DNA from 2 places in the Pleomorphomonas sp. PLEO genome. Region 2 is predicted to be linked to the other one. Evidence: riboswitches for the same ligand, from Rfam matches in the RefSeq annotation. Region 2 holds a riboswitch; the other holds the start of a gene.
What was found. A riboswitch is a leader RNA that binds a small molecule or an ion and turns the genes downstream of it on or off. The one in region 2 is predicted to bind S-adenosylmethionine.

Region 1 (3,406 bases), 350 kb from region 2:
TCCCGGCCGAGCAGCGGGCCGCGCTCGGCATTTCCGACGGTCTCGTCCGTCTGTCAGCCGGCATCGAGGATGGTAACGACCTGATCGACGATCTCAGGGCCGCTCTCGACGCCTGAGACGGTGAAAAATCGAAAGGCCGGAGGGACAACCGAGCGGCTGAGCAGACTCTCAGAGCGCCTCGGTACCCTCCGCCAGCTCGAGCCGCGGGGCTTGCTCGGCTCGGTCTTCCTTGCGCCTTGATACCGCCGCCGATCGAATGTCAGCTGCGAGCTCGTCGACGCGCGCCGGATCGGCGTCCCAGGCGAACATGAACCGGGCGCCGCCACCGATGAAGGTATAGAAGCGCCAGCCTCGACGGCGCAGTTCGTCCAGCACCGGCTCCGGAGCGCTCAGAAACACTGAGTTCGCCTCTACCGGGAAGAGGAATTCGATGCCGGCCTCACCGGCAATCGCCGCCGCCAATCGCGCCGCGCAGGCATTGCCGTGACGAGCATTGCGGAGCCAGGCGCCACTTTCCAGCATGCCGATCCATGGCGCCGACAGGAACCGCATTTTCGAGGCAAGCTGCCCGGCCTGCTTGCACCGATAGTCGAAATCCTCAGCCAAAGCCTTGTCGAAGAAGATGACGGCCTCACCAACGGCCATGCCGTTCTTGGTCCCGCCGAAACAAAGCACGTCGACTCCGGCCTGCCAGGACAACTCGGCGGGCGAACAGCCAAGCGCCGCGCAGGCATGGGCGAAGCGGGCACCGTCCATGTGCAACTTGAGCCCCAACTCCCGACAGACCGCAGCGATGGCTCGCACCTCATCAAGGCTATAGACGAGGCCGGTTTCGGTCGGCTGGGTGATGGTTACCACCCGGGGCTTGGGGAAGTGGATGTCGGATCGGCTGGTGGCCAATTCCCTGATAATCGCCGGCGTCAGCTTGAGCGATGTCTGGGGAGCAACGAGCAGCTTCGATCCGTTGGAAAAGAACTCAGGCGCGCCACACTCGTCAGTCTCCACATGCGCCGACGAGGCGCAGATGACGCTATGGAACGACTGGCAAAGAGACGCCAAGGCCAGCGAATTGGCAGCGGTGCCGTTGAACACGAAAAAGACCTCGCAGTCCTTTTCAAAAAGATGTCGAAAAGCGTCGGCTGCGCGCTGGGTCCAGTGATCTTCGCCGTAGGCTATAGCCGATCCGCCGTTGGCCCGTTCCATCTCGGCCCAAGCCTCTGGACATATGCCGGCGTAATTGTCGCTTGCGAACTGCTGGGCGGAATTGGCCACGTGAACTTCCTCTCTTTCTCAGAAAGCGGAGCGACGCACGTGGCTGTAATCCCGTTGGTTGCCGGTCGGCCACATCCCCCTCTCGCGAAGGGCACCACCTTGCTCGGGAGCAGGTTGGTGTCGGGCGTCTCCCGACTCTTGATGCTTTACTGGCAATTACCACTAAGACAGGAAGCCGGCAACTGCTTGTCCCGGCCGAAACGAGCAATAGCGGCTCGGTCGCCGCGACGCGCATCACTGATCGAGCCCATACGGAACACATCGTATTCCGTTGCCTGAGCAATGGCTCCATCCTGTTCCACGCAGGTGCCATGCCGGTCTGCGTTACGAGCTCCCGCAGCTTGGCAGTTGCTCTCGCCCCAAAGCACGGCACAGCGGCGGCTTGCGGCATATCAAGTCGCAACGCTCAAAACTGGATATTCTTCGACCTTGAAGGGCGTAACTTGTCCCGATCATGGTCGCTCGACCGCACTATCGTCCGTGTTGACGTCGGTCGACGCAGATGGTCTTGAGCGACAAACGCGTTGCCTGTGATCGATCATCACACAGGCGGAACAATAAATCGCGCAGACGCGAAAGCAGGTCGGCGCGTATCAGAGAATTGGCTAGCAAGGGGATACGGAATATGGCGCGGCTCGGTTTGGAACGTAACGTCGTCGACACACAGGTGCTAGACCGAACCGTCGCTCGCCTAGGACAAGAGGGCGTGCTGCTGCCCACTCTCGGGCAGCTGGCGAACCCGACGACCATTCCCGACGGCGTGCGCCAGCGCCTCGCCAACGTCGATCCCGACGTCGCAAACCCGCTCAACCTGTTTCGCGTGCATTGGTTCAACGACACGGCCCGCAGCGGTCTGACCGACACGCCTGTCTACGTCGAGGTTCCAAGCGAACTCACCGGCGTCAAGGCCCGCATCGTTCTCGCGCTCGGCAACCGCTTCCCGATGATCCGCGCCCACAAGGTGCTGGCGGCCTACGGCTGCCTCGTGCCGCGCCTCGTCACCGGCCAGTTCGATCCCAGCCATCACAAGGCGATTTGGCCGTCCACCGGCAACTACTGCCGCGGCGGCGTCGCCATCTCGCGCATTCTCGGCTGCCATGGCGTCGCCGTGCTGCCGGAGAACATGAGCCGCGAGCGCTTCGACTGGCTCGACAAGTGGGTGGTGGATAGCTCCGACGTCATCAAGACGCCGGGCTCAGAAAGCAACGTCAAGGAAATCTATGACGAATGCGCCCGGCTCGACAGCGATGCCGACAACATTATCTTCAACCAGTTCTGCGAGTTCGGAAACTATCTCGTCCACCGCACCTGCACCGGCGCGGCGCTGGAGACGCTGTTCAAGGCGATCACCAAGGACCGTCCGGGCTCGAAACTTGCTGCCTTCGTTTCGGCCTCCGGATCGAGCGGCACGCTGGCGGCCGGCGACCACCTCAAGGAACGCCATGGCACGAAGATCGTCGTCGTCGAGGCGACCGAGTGCCCGACGCTGTTGGAAAACGGCTTCGGCGAGCACAACATTCAGGGCATCGGCGACAAGCACGTGCCCTACATCCACAACGTCATGAACACCGACATGGTGGCCGGCGTCAGCGACACCGACACCGATCGCTTGATCGTTCTGTTCAACACCGAAGTTGGCCGCAACTACCTCGTGGAGCGGCGTGGCATCGATCCGAAGCTGGTGGCGGAGCTCTCCAATCTCGGCTTGTCGTCGATCTGCAACATGCTGGCGGCTATCAAGACGGCCAAATACTACGACATGGGCCCGGATGACGTCATCGTCTCGCTGGCAACCGATGGCGCCGCCATGTACGGCAGCGAGATCGACAAGGTGATCAAGCGCGATTTCGGCAATAGGTTCGACACGGTGGCAGCGGGCGAGACCTGGGGCCGCTCGCTGGCAGCGGCATCGACCAGCGACCTGCTCGAAATGACCCATATCGACCGCAAGCGCGTGTTCAACCTCGGCTACTTCACCTGGGTGGAGCAGCAGGGCGTCGACATCGACGACTTCAAGGCCCGCGCCAAGCAATCCTACTGGGATGGTCTGCTCGATCTCGTGCCCGCCTGGGACGAAATGATTGCCGACGTCAACGCCAAGAGCGGCGCCGCCAAGAAGCTGGGTCTCTAGGGC
Region 2 (3,406 bases):
TGTCGACGATGACGTCGGCGAGATGTTCGAGGAACAGCGCCCCTTCCACCGTGCGGTGGACGATGACGTTACGTCGATCGGCCTCATCGCGCCTGCGGCCGAGAAGCTTCAGTTCGCCCATGGTGTCGAGGGCGCGGGTGATCGCCGGCTTGGTGACGCCGAGCTTTTCGGCAAGGCCGCGCACCGTATGCGGCGGCGGCTCGAGGTACACGGTGAGCAGCACAGTGATCTGGCGTGGCGATAGATCGGGACCGTTCTCGCGCACCGTAGCGAGCGAGACGTCGTGCCAGAGTTTGAGAGCCTGAGCGGGGCGCATGTCGATCGGCATGCGCCCCTTCTACACCGAATTCATTTCGGAGGCGTTATTATCCAGCGGTCAGCCGCCGAGCGCCTGCTCGAGGTCGGCGATCAGATCGTCGACATGTTCAAGGCCGACCGAGAGGCGCAGAAGACCTTGACGGATGCCGAGTTCCTGCCGGACCTCCTCGGTGAAACGCTGGTGCGTGGTGGTCGAAGGATGGGTGACGAGGCTCTTCGCATCACCGAGATTGTTGGAGATCTTGATGATGCCGAGTTTGTTGAGGGCGGCAAAGGCGCCGTCGCGGCCACCCTTCACCTCAATGGCGATCATGGTCGAACCGCCCGTCATCTGCTTGGCGCAGATGTCAGCCTGCGGATGGCTGGCCGAACCCGGGTAGATCACCTGCTCGATCTTAGAATGCCCTTCCAGGAAGGCGGCAATCTTCGCCGCGCTTTCGGTCTGGCGCGTCACCCTGAGCGAGAAGGTCTCAAGCGCCTTCAGCATCACCCAGGCATTGAAAGGGCTCATGGTCGGGCCGGTCTGACGCAGGAACACCTGCAGGTATTTCTCCAGGAACTCTTCGTCACAAAGGACCACGCCACCCAGGCAGCGGCCCTGGCCGTCGATATGCTTGGTGGCCGAATAGGCAACCACATCGGCGCCGAGTTCGAGCGGCTTTTGGTAGAGGGCGGTGGCGAAAACGTTGTCGACCACCAGGCGCGCGCCGGCGGCATGGGCGATTTCGGCAACGGCGGCGATGTCGACCACCTCCAGCGTCGGGTTGGTCGGGCTCTCGAAGAAGAACACGCGCGTATTGGGTCGAACGGCCGCGCGCCACTGATCGAGGTCGCGGCCATCGACCAGCGTACACGAGATGCCGAAGCGAGGCGCCAGATCCTCGACGATGTAGCGACAGGAACCGAACAGCGCCCGCGCCGCCACGATGTGGTCGCCGGCCGACGCTTGCGACAGAATGGCCGCCGTCACCGCTGCCATGCCGGTCGCGGTCGCGCGCGCCACCGGAGCGCCTTCCAGCAGCGCCATACGCTCCTCGAACATGGTGACGGTCGGATTGGAGAAACGGCTGTACTGGAAGCCAGGGTCAAGGTTCAGGAAACGCGCCTCCGCTTGCTCGGCGCTCTCATAGACGAACCCCTGCGTCACGAACATCGACTCGGACGTTTCGCCCCACTGCGAACGCAGGGTGCCGCCATGCACGAGAGCGGTGTCGGGATGCCAGTTGACCTTGGTCATGTCCTTGTCCTTCTTCGTCAAGGTCCGGAAAAAAACGAACCCGGCTGCGCGTGGCGAGCCGGGTGTCAATAATCGACATGTCCGTCCCGACCTTTTAGCAGCCTTATTTAACGTGGCGGCAAGCCGGTCGGCTCAAAAAACCACGATCCATTTTCGTTTAGGGGAAGCTTGGACAAAGGTCAAGCTGGCGACCAGTCCCGGATGGTGCACAATTGTTGGAGGTTCTGCCATAGGCGGCAGACGACCACGGCGAAAGTGCTCACTCTCGTAAGGTGTCATTCGTCATACCGAGATAATTCCCTTAGCTCCACGGATTATTGGTTGAAGGGGCGCAAGATATCGGTCAAGCGACCATACTTTTGGAGCCCCGATGAAACCGACGACCAGCCTTGATCGCCGATTCTTCCTGCGGGTGATCATGCCGATGTTCGGCCTGATCGCTCTTTTGCTTGCCGGCGCTACCGCCGGCGTGCTGATGCTATCTTCTCAGCAGAACCGCTTCGCCGTTGAGTTCCAGCAGCGCACGGCAAAGAATGCCCTTCATCATTTCGCCGACGAACTCGCCAGCGCTGCGGCTGGCATGGCCGGTCGCGACGAGACGGCGGCGCACGTCATCGACGCTTTCGACGCTGGATGGCTCGCCGGTCATTTGACGACAGAGCAGGCTGATGCCTTTTTTTTCGTTCTTGACCCGGATGATCACACGCTGTTCTCAAGAGTCGATGGTCGGCTCGTATCGAAGGAGGCGCGCGGCGTCCTGCCTCCTACCTTCGGTCAGATGATTGCCCGCTGGCGGGCCGGTCGCATTGCCGACACGGTAACTCAGCTCATCGCGGTCGACGGCACACCAGTACTATTCGCAATCGCCGGGATCCATGCCGTCGCCGATCGGGAAAAGCCGGCTGATGGCGGCTATCTCCTGGCGATTGGCCGCCGCGTCGACCGCGCCAGCATGAAGTATATCGCTGAAAGCTTCATGCTGCCGAACCTCAGCTACGAGCCGGGGTTCGGGCAGACCACCGACGGTCCCGGTCGTCTGAGGCTGATGAGCCAGGACGGAACCATGGGTGACGCGCTGGTCTGGGAGCCCATCCTGCCTGGCGATGAGATCATCAAGGCCATCGCGCCGGGGTTGGTACTGGTCTTCGTGGCCTATCTCGTACTGACGGTGACGGTCCTGACCTTCGTGCGTCGCGCCGCCCGCCTGATCAACGTCACTGAGGAAAAGGCACTTCACGACCCCCTTACGGGTCTGCCAAATCGACTGCTTTTGCTCGACCGCATGAAGCATCAGCTCGATCCGAAGCGCGGCGAAGATGCGGCGGCGGCGGTGTTCTATCTCGATCTCGATGGCTTCAAGCAAGTCAACGACAGCGCAGGTCACGCTGCCGGCGACGCGGTCCTGGTGGGCGTGGCGCACCGGCTCCGCGAGTTCTGCCGGTCCGAAGATACGGTGGCCCGGCTCGGCGGCGACGAATTTGTCATGGTGATCCCGACGAACGACCGGCGCGTGGCAGAAGCGCGCGCCGACGCTGTGCTGGCGGCCTTGAGCAGCCCTTACCATCACAACGGCCATGTACTCACAGTTGGTGTCAGCATTGGCGTCGCCATGGCACCCGAGCATGGCCTTGATGTTGCCGCCCTACTGCACAAGGCTGATTCCGCGCTCTATGCGGCCAAGCAGGCCGGCAAGGGGCTGGTTCGCTTCTATCGAAAGAGCATGCGCAGCGAACGCGCGTATGGCGAGCCACTCGTCCTGATGGCGTCAGGCATCTGAGAGGGACGATTCTTCAAGTTTCCATGGGCGGCAAAACAGGCTAGAGCTTCCTGAAATCCCGCTGGCGACCTTAA

Region 1: it holds a riboswitch for S-adenosylmethionine, as region 2 does, so the genes downstream of both, AB6N07_RS23350 (low specificity L-threonine aldolase) here and AB6N07_RS24940 (O-succinylhomoserine sulfhydrylase) in region 2, are expected to answer to the same signal.

The regions. Positions count from the first base shown of each region.
Region 1 covers NZ_CP166625.1:5,046,349-5,049,754, forward strand. Annotated here, with positions in the region: gene AB6N07_RS23345 (PLP-dependent aspartate aminotransferase family protein) at 1-116, shown strand, start outside; gene AB6N07_RS23350 (low specificity L-threonine aldolase) at 169-1,272, opposite strand; SAM-I-IV-variant riboswitch at 1,317-1,422, opposite strand; gene AB6N07_RS23355 (pyridoxal-phosphate dependent enzyme) at 1,898-3,403, shown strand.
Region 2 covers NZ_CP166625.1:5,392,283-5,395,688, reverse strand. Annotated here, with positions in the region: gene AB6N07_RS24945 (MarR family transcriptional regulator) at 1-328, opposite strand, end outside; gene AB6N07_RS24940 (O-succinylhomoserine sulfhydrylase) at 377-1,555, opposite strand; SAM riboswitch at 1,630-1,709, opposite strand; gene AB6N07_RS24935 (diguanylate cyclase domain-containing protein) at 1,926-3,332, shown strand.